2 regions of the Chryseobacterium sp. C39-AII1 genome follow, and region 1 is predicted to be linked to the other one. Evidence: riboswitches for the same ligand, from Rfam matches in the RefSeq annotation. Region 1 holds a riboswitch; the other holds the start of a gene.

The links. A riboswitch is a leader RNA that binds a small molecule or an ion and turns the genes downstream of it on or off. The one in region 1 is predicted to bind thiamine pyrophosphate.
Region 2: another riboswitch for thiamine pyrophosphate. It lies ahead of pnuC (nicotinamide riboside transporter PnuC); the one in region 1 lies ahead of ABEG63_RS19850 (TonB-dependent receptor plug domain-containing protein).

The regions. Positions count from the first base shown of each region.
Region 1 is NZ_JBDFPQ010000021.1:18,380-26,199, reverse strand. Features, by position in the region: gene ABEG63_RS19865 (T9SS type A sorting domain-containing protein) at 1-918, shown strand, start outside; gene ABEG63_RS19860 (bifunctional aconitate hydratase 2/2-methylisocitrate dehydratase) at 1,065-3,845, opposite strand; gene ABEG63_RS19855 (WG repeat-containing protein) at 4,279-5,046, shown strand; TPP riboswitch at 5,080-5,169, shown strand; gene ABEG63_RS19850 (TonB-dependent receptor plug domain-containing protein) at 5,273-7,387, shown strand; gene ABEG63_RS19845 (hypothetical protein) at 7,721-7,820, shown strand, end outside.
Region 2 is NZ_JBDFPQ010000013.1:26,830-34,649, forward strand. Features, by position in the region: gene ABEG63_RS17040 (amino acid adenylation domain-containing protein) at 1-4,587, opposite strand, end outside; gene ABEG63_RS17045 (methyltransferase) at 4,700-5,725, shown strand; gene ABEG63_RS17050 (EthD family reductase) at 5,728-6,039, shown strand; TPP riboswitch at 6,168-6,276, shown strand; gene pnuC (nicotinamide riboside transporter PnuC) at 6,301-6,900, shown strand; gene ABEG63_RS17060 (hypothetical protein) at 6,887-7,820, shown strand, end outside.

The sequences.
Region 1 (7,820 bases):
GCGCTGCACATGAGCGATATGGATCCTGATCGCCCTGGAATGGAAATATGGCAGTGTTTAGAAGAACCTGCTAAATATAAAACGAATGGTTTGGTTTTTTTAGATGCAAAAACAGGAGCTACAATATGGGGAATACCTTCAACTGGAGACATAGGACGTTGTAATGCTGCAGATATTGACCCACGTTACAAAGGTTATGAATGTTTTGGAAGCGCAAATGGCGTAAACTATTTGATGGATTGCAAAGGAAATCTAATCAGCAATAAAAAACCGACACAAAATTTTTCTATCTGGTGGGATGGAGATTTGAACCGTGAATTATTAGATTCGAATAAAATAGATAAATGGGATTATATTAATGGGAAAACCGTTAATATACTTACTGCTACAGGATATTCATCAAACAATACTACAAAAGCTACCCCATGTTTAAGTGCTGATATTTTTGGCGACTGGCGAGAAGAAGTGATATTTCGTAAAGAAGATAATTCTTCTGTAAGAATTTACACGACCAATATTGCCACAACCCATAAATTATATACTTTGATGCACGATACTCAATACAGAACAGCTATTGCGTGGCAAAATTCGGCTTACAACCAACCTCCTCATCCAAGTTTTTATTTAGGTGTAGATATGGCAGCACAAACAAAGCCAAATGTAGTTACCGCGGGGGCAAATTCATCTCAGAAGGTACTGTCAGCTAATGCCGTGATTTATCCGAATCCTGCTGGTCAAACTTTTACGATTAAAGCTGAAGGAGTGTTTACTTATACCATTCATAATATGTTGGGTGTAAAAATAGCTTCTGGGAAAGGAAAAAACCAAGCTGAAGTGGTATCATCAGAATCGGGAGTATTTATCGTGACGGTTCAATCTGAAAAAGGAATCTCAACCATTAAATTGATAAAAGATTAGAAAGAATATGACGATCAACTTTTCACAATCTTATTAATTTTTGAGTTGATTCCATAAAAAAAGAAAGATTTTAAATCCATTGGACTTAAAACCTTTCTTTTTTATATTTAATTTAAAAAAGCCTTTCGACTTTACTGTAAAATCAATTAATGACCAACAGTTACCAACTCTTTGATAGACGGAACGAAAGTCGTTAAATTAATACCTTCAACAGCTGCTTTGTACTCTTCAATGCTTGGAATTCTTCCGATGATCGAAGACAATACAACAACAGGAGTTGATGCTAGTAAAGATTCACCTTTTTTACGTTCAGAATCTTCCACCACTCTTCCTTGGAAAAGACGCGTAGAAGTTGCCAAAACAGTATCTCCTTTCTCTGCTTTTTCCTGGTTACCCATACAAAGGTTACATCCAGGACGCTCAAGGTACATCATATTTTCATATTGAGTACGAGCTTCGCCTTTTGGCGCTGCATCGTTGAACTCAAAACCTGAATATTTTTCCAGTAATTCCCAGTCACCTTCAGCTTTTAATTCATCAATGATATTATAAGTAGGAGCTGCCACAACTAAAGGAGCTTGAAATTCTACTTTACCATTTTGTTTTTCAAGGTTTCTCAACATTTGAGAAACAATTTTAAGGTCACCTTTGTGAACCATACAAGAACCTACGAAACCAAGATCAACTTTTTTCTCACCTCCGTAGAAAGTAAGATCTCTGATCGTATCGTGCGTATATCTTTTAGAAACATCGTCGTTGTTTACGTCTGGGTCAGCAATCATTGGTTCAACGATTACATCTAGATCTACAACAACTTCAGCGTAATATTTAGCATTAGCATCCGGAGTTAAAGCAGGTTTATCACCACACTTAATTTCCTCGATTCTCTTGTTTGCTTTGTTGATTAATCCTTGAAGAACGTGATTGTGATTATCCATTCCTTTGTCAATCATAATCTGGATTCTGCTTTTTGCAATTTCCAATGATTCGATCAATGTATCGTCTTCAGAAATACAAATTGAAGCTTTAGCTTTCATTTCTGCAGTCCAGTCTGTGAATGTAAATGCCTGGTCAGCTGGAAGAGTTCCGATGTGAACCTCGATAATTCTACCTTGGAAAACGTTCTCTCCGTCAAATTGCTTCAACATCTGAGCCTGAGTTGCGTGAACGACATCACGGAAATCCATATGCTCTTTCATTTCACCTTTGAAAGTCACTTTCACAGATTCTGGAATCGGCATTGAAGCTTCACCTGTTGCCAAAGCCAAAGCTACCGTTCCGGAGTCAGCTCCGAAAGCCACCCCTTTAGACATTCTTGTGTGAGAGTCACCTCCGATGATGATTGCCCATTCGTCAACCGTAATATCGTTAAGAACTTTGTGAATAACGTCTGTCATTGCGTGATATTCACCTTTCGGGTCACGAGCAGTGATTACTCCGAAATCGTTCATGAATTTCATTAATTTAGGGATGTTTGCCTGCGCTTTTTTATCCCAAACTGAAGCAGTGTGACATCCTGACTGATAAGCTCCATCAACAATTGGAGAAATTACCGTTGCAGCCATAGACTCCAATTCCTGAGAAGTCATCAAACCTGTGGTATCCTGAGAACCAACGATGTTTACTTCAACTCTAACGTCTGAACCTGCGTGTAATAATTTACCTTCAGTTACGCCTACTGCATTTCTGTTGAAGATTTTTTCAACAGCAGTTAAACCTTGTCCTTCGATAGAAATTTCTTTTGAAGGAGCGAAAACCAAAGGAGCTGTAATTCCTAAAGTTTTAGCAGCAAAAGTTTGAATTTTTTTACCAAAAACGATCGCATAAGAACCACCGGCTTTGATAAATTCTAATTTTTGCGGAGTAAATGATTTTGAAATATCTTTCAATTCAACATCTCCGTTGTATAATTTTTTCTCTTTTGTATTGATCGTTAAAACAGTTCCTGTAGCAACAGAATATTTCTCTTCTAAAACGATGTCGCCATTTTCGTTACGAACAGGATGTCCGTTTTCGTCTGTTTTCTTAACCCAGTTTTGAAGGTCGATTCCGATACCTCCGGTTACGTCAACAGTTGTTAGGAAAATTGGAGAAATACCGTTAGTTCCCGCTACAATCGGAGCAATGTTTACGAAAGGTACGTAAGGGCTTGCCTGTTTCCCTGTCCAAAGTGCAACGTTATTTACACCCGACATACGAGAAGAACCAACTCCCATTGTTCCTTTTTCTGCGATCAACATCACACTTGCATCAGGATGTTGAGCTTGCAAAGCTTTTATTTCTTCCTGTTGAGCAGGAGACATCATACATTGTCCGTGCAACTCACGGTCAGAACGAGAGTGTGCCTGATTTCCCGGAGATAATAAGTCGGTTGAAATATCACCTTCAGCAGCAATGTAAGTAACGATTTTAATTTCTTCAGCTACCTCTGGAAGTTTAGTGAAAAACTCTGCTTTTGCGTAGCTTTCCAAAATATCTTTAGCGATTTCGTTTCCTGCTTCATAAGCTTCTTTCAAGCGAGCGGTATCTGCATCATATAAGAAAACCTGAGTTTTAAGCACTTCAGCCGCTTGCTTTGCTATTGCTTCGTCGTTTCCTAAAGCTAAATCAAGCAAAACTTCGATAGATGGGCCTCCTTTCATGTGAGACAACAACTCAAAAGCGAAAACCGGAGTAATTTCTTCTACTACAGATTCACCAAGAATGATTTCTTTTAAAAACTTAGCTTTTACACCAGCCGCACTTGTAGTTCCAGGTAGCGTGTTATAAATAAAAAATTTAAGAGAATCAGCTCTGTATTCGTTGGCTGTATCTTTAATTTGTGCGATGATCTCGCTTAATAAATCGGCACCATCAATTGGCTTTGGATGTAGCCCCTGGGTTTTTCTTTCTTCAATTTCGTTGATGTAATCCTTATAAATATTCATAATAGAAGTCTTTCAAATTTTTAAGGTAAATTAATAAAATTATAGTGCATATGGCAATTTCCCGAATTGGTATATCGACTTACAAAACGGAAGAAAGTAAAGCCGGTACTATATTTTGCACTTTTTCTTAAATAAGTAAGATAATGCTTTGTCCCAAAGATGAAAGTAAAGGACTTTTTTGAAAGTGTAAGGGGCTCACGTGTAATTTCTAAAGCCGCCAAAGCACTCTTTGAGTAACGTTTGTAAAATTTTTTGATCATATCCATATCAAAAGTTGTATCTCTAAAAACGTTTTAGATTATCAAACAATTAAAAATGTTCCCAAAATTACGAATTTTTAGTATTTTATGCGAGGGATATTATTTAGATTCTTTATAAATATGAATTTTATATTTTCTATTTTTAATCTTATTTTTGCTGCCAAATGATGATTATGAAAATTACGGTTCATTTTTTATGTCTTTTTATTTCGATATCTGTTTTTTGCCAAACCAAGGTGGCCAAGAAGCTTCCTGTAAAAAAGGTTGCAAAAACTGTTGTTAAAAAGACAGATGTGGTAGCTCAGCCGAATCCTGATTTGGTGGTTTTGAATGAAAAAATTCCTGTTTTAATTCCGAAAAAGAAAGATGGGAAATTCGGATATGTTAATCAAAAAGGCAAATTTATCATTCAGCCTGAATATCATATTGCTGTATTTTTTTATGAAGATTGCAATCTACTGAATTCACCCAACGAAAAAATAAGAAAGTTCGGAACCAAAGAGTATGCAACGGTAGAAAAAGATATGATTTCTTATCGAATTGATCAGAAAGGTAAAAGAGTGTATCAATTTAAAGATTCAGATTTAGGAAAATGCCCTAAAGAGTTTAAATATCAGCCGTTTCAGGCATATGTTAAAAATGGTTTTTACGGAATTATTGAAAAATCGAAATTCATTAATGCTGAAGATTACAGAGATTATCAAATTTATCCGCAGTATGAATATTTATATATTGCTGAAAGTGAAGATGTTTCAAACCCAATGATTATTGCGTCTAAGAATGATCGTTTTGGGGTGATTGATGTGAATAACAAGATCATCATTCCATTTGAATATGATGATATTAAGCGAAACTTCAGCTGGATGTTGGGGAAAATGTTTGAAGTTTCCAAAGACGGAAAAACATATTATTATATTGATTCTCACAATAAAACCTATTAAATTGTACTGATGATATATTTTTCGTAATTTTGCGCCTGAATTAAGGGGTGCTGTAACAAGCTGAGATTATACCCAATGAACCTGGAACGGGTAATGCCGTTTAGGGAAATTAAATATGAGCAATAGGTAATTATTAATGAGCAATCTCAAATATTACTTATTACCGATTACTAATTACTCATCATAATCCGCCCCTTTTATTCATTAAATTTTAAAGATTTATAGAATGAAAGGTTTATTTTTTTTAGGGCTTACCGTTGGCTCTTTTGCTTTTTTACAAGCACAAAATACCGATTCCTTGAAAATAAAGGAAATTGAAGCCGTTAACTTTACCAAAAGGCTTCCTGTTGCGAAAGAAATCATCAATGTTCAGAAAGATTTAGATAATAAAAATCTTGGGCAGGATCTTCCTATTTTACTTAAAAATCAAACATCAATTATCTCTACTTCGGATGCCGGAAATGGCGTTGGATACACAGGTTTCAGAATTCGTGGAGTTGCCGGAAGAGGAATTAATGTGATGATGAATGGTGTTCCGTATAATGATTCTGAAAGTCAGGGGACATTTTTTGTGAATGTTCCGGATCTTACGAGTTCGGCATCTCAAATCGTTATCCAAAGAGGTGTCGGAACTTCCAATAACGGAGTTTCTGCGTTTGGAGCAAGCATCAATGTAATCTCCAAAGAGCCTGATGATAAGTTTTACTTTAAAACAGATGACAGTTATGGTTCGTTCAATACTTACAAATATTCTGCTGAGGTTGGTTCGGGGAAGTTTTGGGGAAACCGACTTTCTGTGATGGGAAGATATACACACATCAATTCTGATGGATATATCGACAGAGCATCTTCAAAACTACATTCCTATAATTTTACGGCTTTGTTTGAAGAGAAAAATACGAAAATCCGTCTGATGGCTTTTGGTGGAAAAGAAAAAACCTACCAAGCTTGGAACGGAATCGACAGAAAAACTTGGGAAACCAATCCAAAATTCAATTATTCCGGAGCAATTTATGATGCTGATGGTAATATTTCCAGCTTTTATGATAATGAAACAGATAATTACAGACAAAATCATTATCAGTTGCTGTGGGAGCAGAAGTTTAATGAAAAATGGAATTTAGAAACCACTTTGCACTACACGAAAGGAAAAGGATATTACGAAAACTATAAGCAGGACGGTAAATTTTCAAAATATAATCTTCCCGATTTTGTGGATGGTTCACAAACTTTAGCTAAAACAGATTTCATCCGTAAAAAATGGCTTGATAATGATTTCTACGGAATTGTTACCACATTATACGGAAAATTTGAAAATCTTGATCTGAATTTCGGAGCCGTTGCCAACCAATATTACGGAAGGCATTTTGGAAACGTAACAGGTGTTTTCCTTCCGCAGATTGATGAGCATGAATATTATAGAAATCGCTCGGTGAAAAATGAAGTGGCTGGTTTTGCAAAAGCTTTGGTGAAAGTTGATGATTTTGAATTCTTCGGAGATCTTCAGTTGAGACATATTGATTACGATACAAAAATTCTTCAGGCAGGCGATGATGAAGGTGGAAATTTGAAGAAAAACTGGTTGTTTTTTAATCCGAAAGCAGGAATTAATTACAGAATTGGCAGCGGAAAAGTTTTCCTTTCGTATGCGCACGCTCAACGAGAGCCGAATCGTGATGATTTGATGGCTGATAATAATGTGAAAGCAGAAAAGCTTCATGATTTTGAGGCGGGAATTGAAAAACGGTTTGGGGTCGTTTCATTTACGGCAAACTTGTACTATATGTATTATGTTAATCAATTGGTTCTGAATGGTGAAATGAATAACGTGGGAGCTTTCATCAGAACAAATTCCGGGAAAAGCTATAGAAGAGGGGTTGAAATCGGTGCATTGGCCAAGCTTTCAAAGCAATGGGAACTTACAGGGAATGTAACGTTCAGCCAGAATAGAAATTTAGATTTCAAAATTGAAAATGTAAAGCTAACCAAAGATCTTGGAAATACGCAGATTTCTTTTTCTCCGAACGTGATTGCAAATTTAGGCATCAGATTTAATCCTAATAAAGATTTCCAGTTTGGATTATCAAATCAATATGTCGGAAGACAATATCTGGATAATACAGAAGATAAAAATTTACAGTTAAAAGATTATTTCCTTACAGATTTTAATGCTCAGTATCAGTTTAATATTAAAAATAATGATATCGCATTAAAATTATTGGTAAACAATCTTTTCAATAAAAAATATGTGAATAATGGAGCGGTGTATGAAGGAGATCCATACTATTTTTCTCAGGCGGGAACCAACTTTATGTTTGGAATCAGCTGGAAAATTCAATAACATTCATTATGGATATTTTACAATTTGATATAGTAAAATGTTAGACTAAATTTATAAGACTGCTTCGGCGGTCTTTTTTATTTTTAAATTAAATTATTGTTTAAAAATCATGATAAAAATTATGAAAAACATAAAAAGAAAAGAATTTACTAAAGGTGATGTTTTATCATTATTAAAATGTTTTTTAGTATTGAAAACTAAATAACTAAAACGAAAATCAGAATTAAAGTGTCAAATCTTGAAAAATATAATTTGAAATTCGATGATTTTTGCTGTTTTTTATGAAAACAAATGTTCAAAAAAGTCATGAAAAAGTTATAAATTTGCCACCAAATGAATATTTCAGCTTACATTTTAGAATATCTGAAACAGTTTGGGACTGCTACAGTTCCCGGTTTTGGTGTGTTTTCTCTGGAAAATTCCAAGGCAGTGA
Region 2 (7,820 bases), on a different contig from region 1:
ATTTTCCTGATTTTCCGATTTAAACTTTTCAGCAATCTCATTTAAAGATATAATATCTGTTTTACCATTTGATTTTAATGGAATATTTTCAGTGAAATATATTTCATTCGGAATCATATAGGATGGAAGTTTTTTACTTAGTTCATTTCTAATACTATTAATTTCCATATTACCAACAATAAAAGCACGTAAAGATTTTACAGATTCTGAATAGGAATGAACAAGAACAATAGCTTTTTCTACCCCTTTAATGTGGCAAATGGCATTTTCAACTTCTGAAAGCTCAATACGGTACCCTCTTATTTTTACCTGATGGTCTGCTCTTCCAACATATTCCAGCATGCCATCTGTAAGACTTCTCATTTGGTCGCCAGTTTTATACATTTTGCTGAATATGCTGTTTTCATTATCAATAAAAGGGTTTTTAATGAATTTTTCTGCCGTTAACTCAGGTTCGTTTAAGTATCCTCGGGATAGCTGAATACCCGAAATATACAATTCACCAATCACTCCACTCGGAAGTTTTCGCTGATATTGATCTAAAACATATAATTGCATATTTTTTATGGCAGTTCCAATTGTATTTTCAGGATGAATATTATCAAAAATAAATTGATTTACTGCGACAGTACATTCTGTTGGTCCGTACATATTAATGAACTTTACTTTTGTTCTCCAATGGTTAATTACTTGTGTCGGGCATACTTCGGCTCCCGTTCCGATCGTTTTTAATGAAGGAAATTCTATGCATTGAGGAATGGTAGATAGTACGGAAGGAGATATAAAAGGGATCACTGATATTTCGTGTAACAAAAGAAAATCTGCCAAGTGCTTTCCCAATAATTTGTTGTTTGGATAAAGATGAACGGTCGATCCATATGCTAGCGGAATCCAAAGGTCGATGACTGAACCATCAAAATTGTATGGTGAAAATTGTAATGTTCTATCTACTGTTGTAATGTTGAGTAATTTACCGTATTCTGTTATGAAATTCCCTAAAGATTGATGTTCTATCAAAACACCTTTGGGCGTTCCTGTGGTGCCCGAAGTATGAATAACATAAGCTAAATCATTTTCAGAATGGGTGTCTGAATAACTTTCTCGGATGTTTTCTAAAGATATTTTCATTAAGTCCTCAATAAATAAAACTGAAATATCTCCAGCAATTTCAGTATTTTTAGATTTTTCCGAAGAGATAACTACTTTTGCTGCTGTATCATTTAAAATCGTATTGATTCTTTCGGACGGATAAACAGTATCTAAGGGTACATAAGCCGCTCCTGCTTTTATAATTCCTAGCAAACTAATGATTCTTTCAATCGATTGATCCTGAAAGCATGCTACAAAGTCTCCTTTTTTTATTCCTTTTACGATCAGAATTTCTGCAATTTTGCTAGATTTTTCATTTAATTCATGATATGTGATGCCAATTCCTGAAAGAATTAAAGCTGTCTTTTCAGGATATTTTTTTACTTGATCTTCAAATAGCTGAATGAAGGTTTTGGGTGTTTCAAAAATCTCGATGAATTCATTTTTACCATTTTTGATAACAGAATAAATATCAATACTTCCAATATTTTGATCAGGAAATTCTGAGACGGATTCTAAAATATATTGAAAAGCTCTTGCCATCTCGGCAATTGTTTTTTGTTTAAATAAAACATCAGAATAGTCAATATTGAATTTAAGCTTTTGATGAATTGGAAAGGCTTCAAATTGAAGATCAAATTTAGCTTTTCCATTAAAAATCCATTCAACCTCAGAAGAATTTATAGGATCTGAATTTTCTGTTTCTTCAACAGGATTTTGTAGCACAAAAACATGTTGAAATAACGGATTATGCCCTGTGAAACGATCTTTTACAACATGGCTGATAATCGTTTCCAAAGGAATGCTTTCATTTTGGAAAATATCGGAAATCATTTCTCTGTTCAGTTTTAATAAATCTAAAAATGTTGGATTTCCTTCAATTTTCAAACGAATCGGAAGCATATTGGCAAAATATCCGATGGTTTTATCAAACTGATGTGGGCGATTGGCGGAAGGACTGCCGATACAAATATCAGATTGGCCACTGTAATATTGCATTAGCAAACCAAAAGCAGAAAGGAGGGTAGTGTATAAAGTAGTTGAGTTTTCTGTTGAAATTTTTCGAAGTTTTGTTGTTAAATGTTCATCAAGTTCAAAACAAAACTGCTTTCCGGAATCTGAATGTGATTGTTGTTTTTTAAAATCTTGGGCAATCTGCAAAACCGGAACATTATCAAGATAATTTTTCCAAAAAATTATCCCGTTTTCTTGATTTTGCTGTGATTGCCATTGGATATATTTTTGATAATTTACAAGATTGAATGATTCACCGTTTTCTTGGCTTTGGCTGTAAATCGTATTTATTTCATCAATAATTAAAGGCATTGCCCAACCATCTGTAACGATATGATGAACTATTAAAAATAATGAGTGGGGCTGATTGTTTTCATAAATTACATAAGCCCGAAGCATATAATCTCTTCGCAGATCAAACGGAATCTGCAATATTTCCTGAAGATCTTCACTTTGATGAAGTGTTTGTAGCAGCCAGTTGTTTGCGCTAAGTTCAATAGTGGTTGGCTGAGGATTTTTATCATCAATAATAGTTCTTAAAACAACATGTTTTTTAAGAAGTTTCTGAATAGAAGATCCGAGTTTTGCTATATTGGTATGTTTGTTTAGCGGATATAATGCTCCTACATTGTAAGCTGTACTACCATGAAGTTGATCTAGAAACCAGAGGCTTTGCTGTTGGACTGAAAGTTGAGGTTGTTTGTCTTCCGAAAGGGAAAATTTTTCATTATTTTGAGTAAAATCATGATTGTGAATATAATTTTCTAGTTCATTAATTGTTGGATATAAAAAAAGGTCGGAAGTCTGTAAAGGGTACTGAAGCTCTTTTCTGATCTTTGAAATTAACTTATAAGCTAAAATAGAATTTCCTCCAAATTTGAAAAAATTATCATCAATTCCTATCACTTTCATTTTTAAAACTTCACTAAAAACAAGAGCTAATTGTTGTTGAGTTTCAGTTTTTGGTGCCGTGAAATTTTTTCGCTTTTCTTCTTGTATTTCTAAATTTTTTAAAATGTACTTATCTACTTTTCCGTTAGCAGTGAGCGGAAAATTATCAATTTCGATAAACTTTGATGGAATCATGTATGAAGGTAGTTTTTCAAACAAATAGCTTCGAAGATCTTCAGGAAACGTTTCTTTTTCTTTACTATTTTTATAAAAACAGATCATTTGTTTTTCATTACATTCTTCCTGAATAATTATCACACAGTTCTCAACGAGATAAGCGCGTTTTATAGTTTCCTCAATTTCTGCAGGCTCTACTCTAAATCCTCTTATTTTTACTTGCTGGTCGGCTCTTCCTACAAATTCTATGGTATCATCTTCCAGCCTTCGCACAAGATCTCCGGTTTTGTAAATTCTTGCAGGTTTGCCATCGGGATCTGTTATTTGCAAAAATCTTTCTATTGTAAGTTCCGGTTGATTGTAGTATCCTCTGGAAACCTGAATTCCTCCGATATACAATTCACCAACTTCATTTACAGGTAAAATCTTCATTTCTTCATCTAAAACATAAAAATCTACGTTATTCAAAGGTTTTCCCATGGTATTTAAAGGGTGCTCTTCATCAAATTTAAAAGTGCAAACTACAACCGTTGTTTCAGTAGGGCCATACATATTGATGAGTTCTACCTTTTTTTTCCAAGCTTCAATGACATTGGCAATTGGAGCTTCACCTCCTGTGAAAATTTTGCGTAGATTTCCGATAGATTGATCTGTAGGCAAAGTGGCCAAGATAGAAACAGGAAGATAGGGAAGAACAGAAATATTATTTTTTCGGATATAATCAAGAAGCGCTTCTCCCACAATTCTATTATCTGGATAGAGAAAGGTAGTAATTCCTAAAGATAAAGGAACCCATAGATCGAGAACGATTCCGTCAAAATTCGAAGAAGAAATATTCAGGGCGCCATCATTTTTTTGTGGAGCCAATATCTCGCCAAAATATCTCACAAAGTTTCCTAAGCCCTTATGTTCTGCCATTACCGCCTTAGGAATTCCGGTGCTTCCTGAGGTATATGCAAGATATGCCAGGCCATTGGAAATATCGGGATAAAAATTTTGGCTTGGCATTTTCTCAATTTCTTTTTGATGCTCGTCGATAAGAATAATTTCGCCTTTATAAAATTTGAATTTTTCTGAATATTTTTTTGTGGTGATCAGAATGGGGCTGTCGGTATCGTTCAAAATATGCTGCAATCGATGATCCGGATATAAAGGATCTAGAGAAACGTAAGCTCCTCCGGCTTTCCAGATTGATAGCATGGCAATTACTCTGTCAATAGATTGATTCAGACAGAAACAAAGAGGAACATCTGTAAATACACCTCTCTTTTTCAAATAATTAGACAACTGATTAGATTTAATACCTAGCTGGGCGAATGTGATCGCTGAGTTTTCATACACTAATGCTGTTTTTTGGGGATTAAGTTCTACAGCATCCTCGATTAACGATAAAACGTCTGTGTCTTTTGTTAACATTTTGTTGCGATTTGGTTGGTTAGTTTTAAATTTTTTTAATGAAAGTAAATTTATATAAAAAAAATAATTAATTTCACATATTGTTGAATTTTTAGTATCAATAATTATTAATATGAAAAAACTACCGAAAAAACCAGAACTCTCATTTAAGATGTATGAATTGATCAGCGGCTATTGGATCGCCTGCTGTATTCATTCTGTTGCACAACTAGACATTGCTGAAAAATTACTCAGCGGTTCCAAAAGTTTAGATGAATTGGCCAAGGAAACCAATTCTGATAAACAATCTCTTTACCGTTTGCTTCGTGCGGTTACCAGCGTCGGGATTTTTGAAGAAAAAAATGATGGTACTTTTGAACTGAATGATTTCGGGGGCACTTTACTGTCGGATGTCCCAGGATCAGTAAAACCTTGGGCACTCGCAAATTTAGGAGAGCATTACAAAGCTTTCGGAAATCTTACTTACGGTGTAAAAACCGGAAAGGTACCTTTCGACGATGCATATGGAATTCCGGTATGGGAATATTATAAGCAAAATCCTGAAGCTGGAGCTAATTTAGCAAAAGCAATGGCGGGAATGTCTGGTGCAGTTTTAAAAGCGATTATTGATGTTTATGATTTCAAGCCCCATAAGAAGATTACAGATATTGGCGGTGGAAATGGAGCGCTACTATTTGCCGTCTTGGACACAGCACCAGATAGCGTCGGGATTGTTTTTGATCAGCCTTATGTAGTGGAACAAACCGTTAATTTAATTCCACCCGACATAAAACACAGATGTATGGTAATGGGAGGTAGTTTTTTCGAAGAACTTCCTGCTGATCAGGATCTTTATATGACAAAATGGGTAATACATGATTGGAACGATGAAGAATCAATCAGAATTTTAAAAAATATTTATAAAGCAATGCCTGTCGGAAGTAAATTATTAATCATAGATTCTGTAATTCCTGATGATTCTGAAAATAAACCTCATGCCGGTAAGTTGTTGGATATTAATATAATGGCGATGACAACAGGAAAAGAGAGAACTCTAAGTGAATTTAAATATCTTGTTGAGCAATCTGGGCTTACTTTTAAAAAGTTAATTCAAACTAATACAGAAATTTCTAGCATTGTAGAATGTGAAAAAGTATAGATATGTTTAAAATTACCATATTTTATCCTGTAAAACAAAATGATTGGTTTGACATGGAATACTATACCGAAAAGCATTTAGCTTTATCAAAATCTGTCTTTGGAAATTATTTGAAAGGGATCGGAATTGAGAAATCCGAATCTTCCGATTCTGTTTACAAAGTTATTGGGCATCTTTTTTTCGAAGAAATTGAGCATTTTTACAATTGTTTTTTGCCTAATAAAACAATCCTTGAAGAAGACGCTGTACACTATACGAATGTAAAAGCTGTCATTCAAATCAGTAAAGTAATAGTTTGGCAGAACTTCACTTAAATTTAAATTAACTTTATTACTCTAATGGCTTCTGAAATACAAATCTAAATATTTTCGGAAGCTATTTTTATTATTTCAGCTAAATTATGATCATTGATTTTTTATTCTCAGAAAAAAGCATCAACTTTGATCCCTCAATGGGGTGCTGCTTGTTTTGGCGGCTGAGATGATACCCGGGAACTGGCTTCCACACCTGATTCGGATAATGCCGACGTAGGGATTTTGATTTATCATCTCATCATTTAATTTATATAAGTTAATTTGATGCAGGACATTTTACAACAAACAACCTGGGCAGAATGGTTCGGGGTTTTATTTTCGGTAGTGCAGGTTTTATTGGCTCGAAAAAACAATTCAAACAATTATCTTTTTGGGATCGCAGGAATTTTGCTGACACTTTATGTTATGATTGTGTCGAGATTGTATGCAGAATTTACTTTAAATCTCTATTACCTCGTGATGAGCATTTACGGTTGGATATATTGGAAATTTGGAAAACAGCATAAAGAAACTGCCATTTCCTCAACAACAAATTCGGAAAAACTGATTTCTGCAGGAATTGTAGTGGTAACTTTCGGAATTTTCTGGTTTTTTCTGACGCACTATACAGATTCTGATGTGCCGATTTGGGATTCATTAGTGAGCGCTTTTGCGTGGGCTGGAATGTGGCTGATGGCAAGACGAAAAATTGAAAACTGGATTTTACTGAATATCAGCAATATTATTTCAATTCCGTTGATGATTCATAAAAATTTGTATCTCTATGCGGTTTTGACGGCTTTTTTATTTATCGTCGCGGTTTCAGCTTATATGGAATGGAGAAAAATTTTAAATCAAAAGAAAGTTGATGCTTACAGTTAGTGAAATCAGAAGAAAAATGTTAGGAGCCACAAAAGTTTCGGATTCAATAATAAATTGTATCCACGAACAAAGATTACTTCAGGTTTGGGTTCCTAAAATATATGGTGGTTTAGGCTATCGTTTTGGGGAAGGTTTATCTTTATTATTTGAATGGGCAAAAACAAACGGAAGCTTAGGCTGGATGCTCACTTTATGCGCTGGAGCCAATTTTTTTTCAAGAAACTTAAAGCCAACTATTGCTAAAGAACTTTTCAGTAATTCTAAAACCTGCTTTGGTGGAAGCGGAATGATTGGTGGAACGGCAGAAAAACAAGATGACGGAACTTATCTAATCAACGGACTTTGGCATTTTGCAACGGGCGCACCACATTTAAGTCATTTTACTTTAAATGCAAAACTTACAGAAAACGGACTGCCAATTTTAAATGAAAATGGAGAGGAAATTATCCGATCATTTATTATCTCTAAGAATGATGCTGAAGTTATTCCCAATTGGAAATCGATGGGGATGAAAGCTACCGGAACCTATTCTTTTAAGGTAAATAATGTGAAAGTTTCAGAGGATAACAGTTTTATTTATGATGAATTTTTCACCAATGATGCTTTAGACAGGATTCCGTTTAGAATTTTTGCGGATCTTACTTTATTGGTTAATTATTTAGGAATGGCGTCGCATTTTTTGGAGGAAGCGAATGTTATCAGACCAAATCTTAATTTAGATCCGTTTCATAATTTAATTAAAGAAAAACTACAGAAAACGTTGAGTTTTGCAGATGATATTGAATTCACTTTAAATAATTCAAAGTTAATTTCTTCTGAAAAACAATCCGAAATTCATCAATTTGGAACTTTTGTAGTTGAAGATTTATCGCATAAAATTCTTCAAATCTATATTCAGTTAGGAATAAAAGCAACGCATA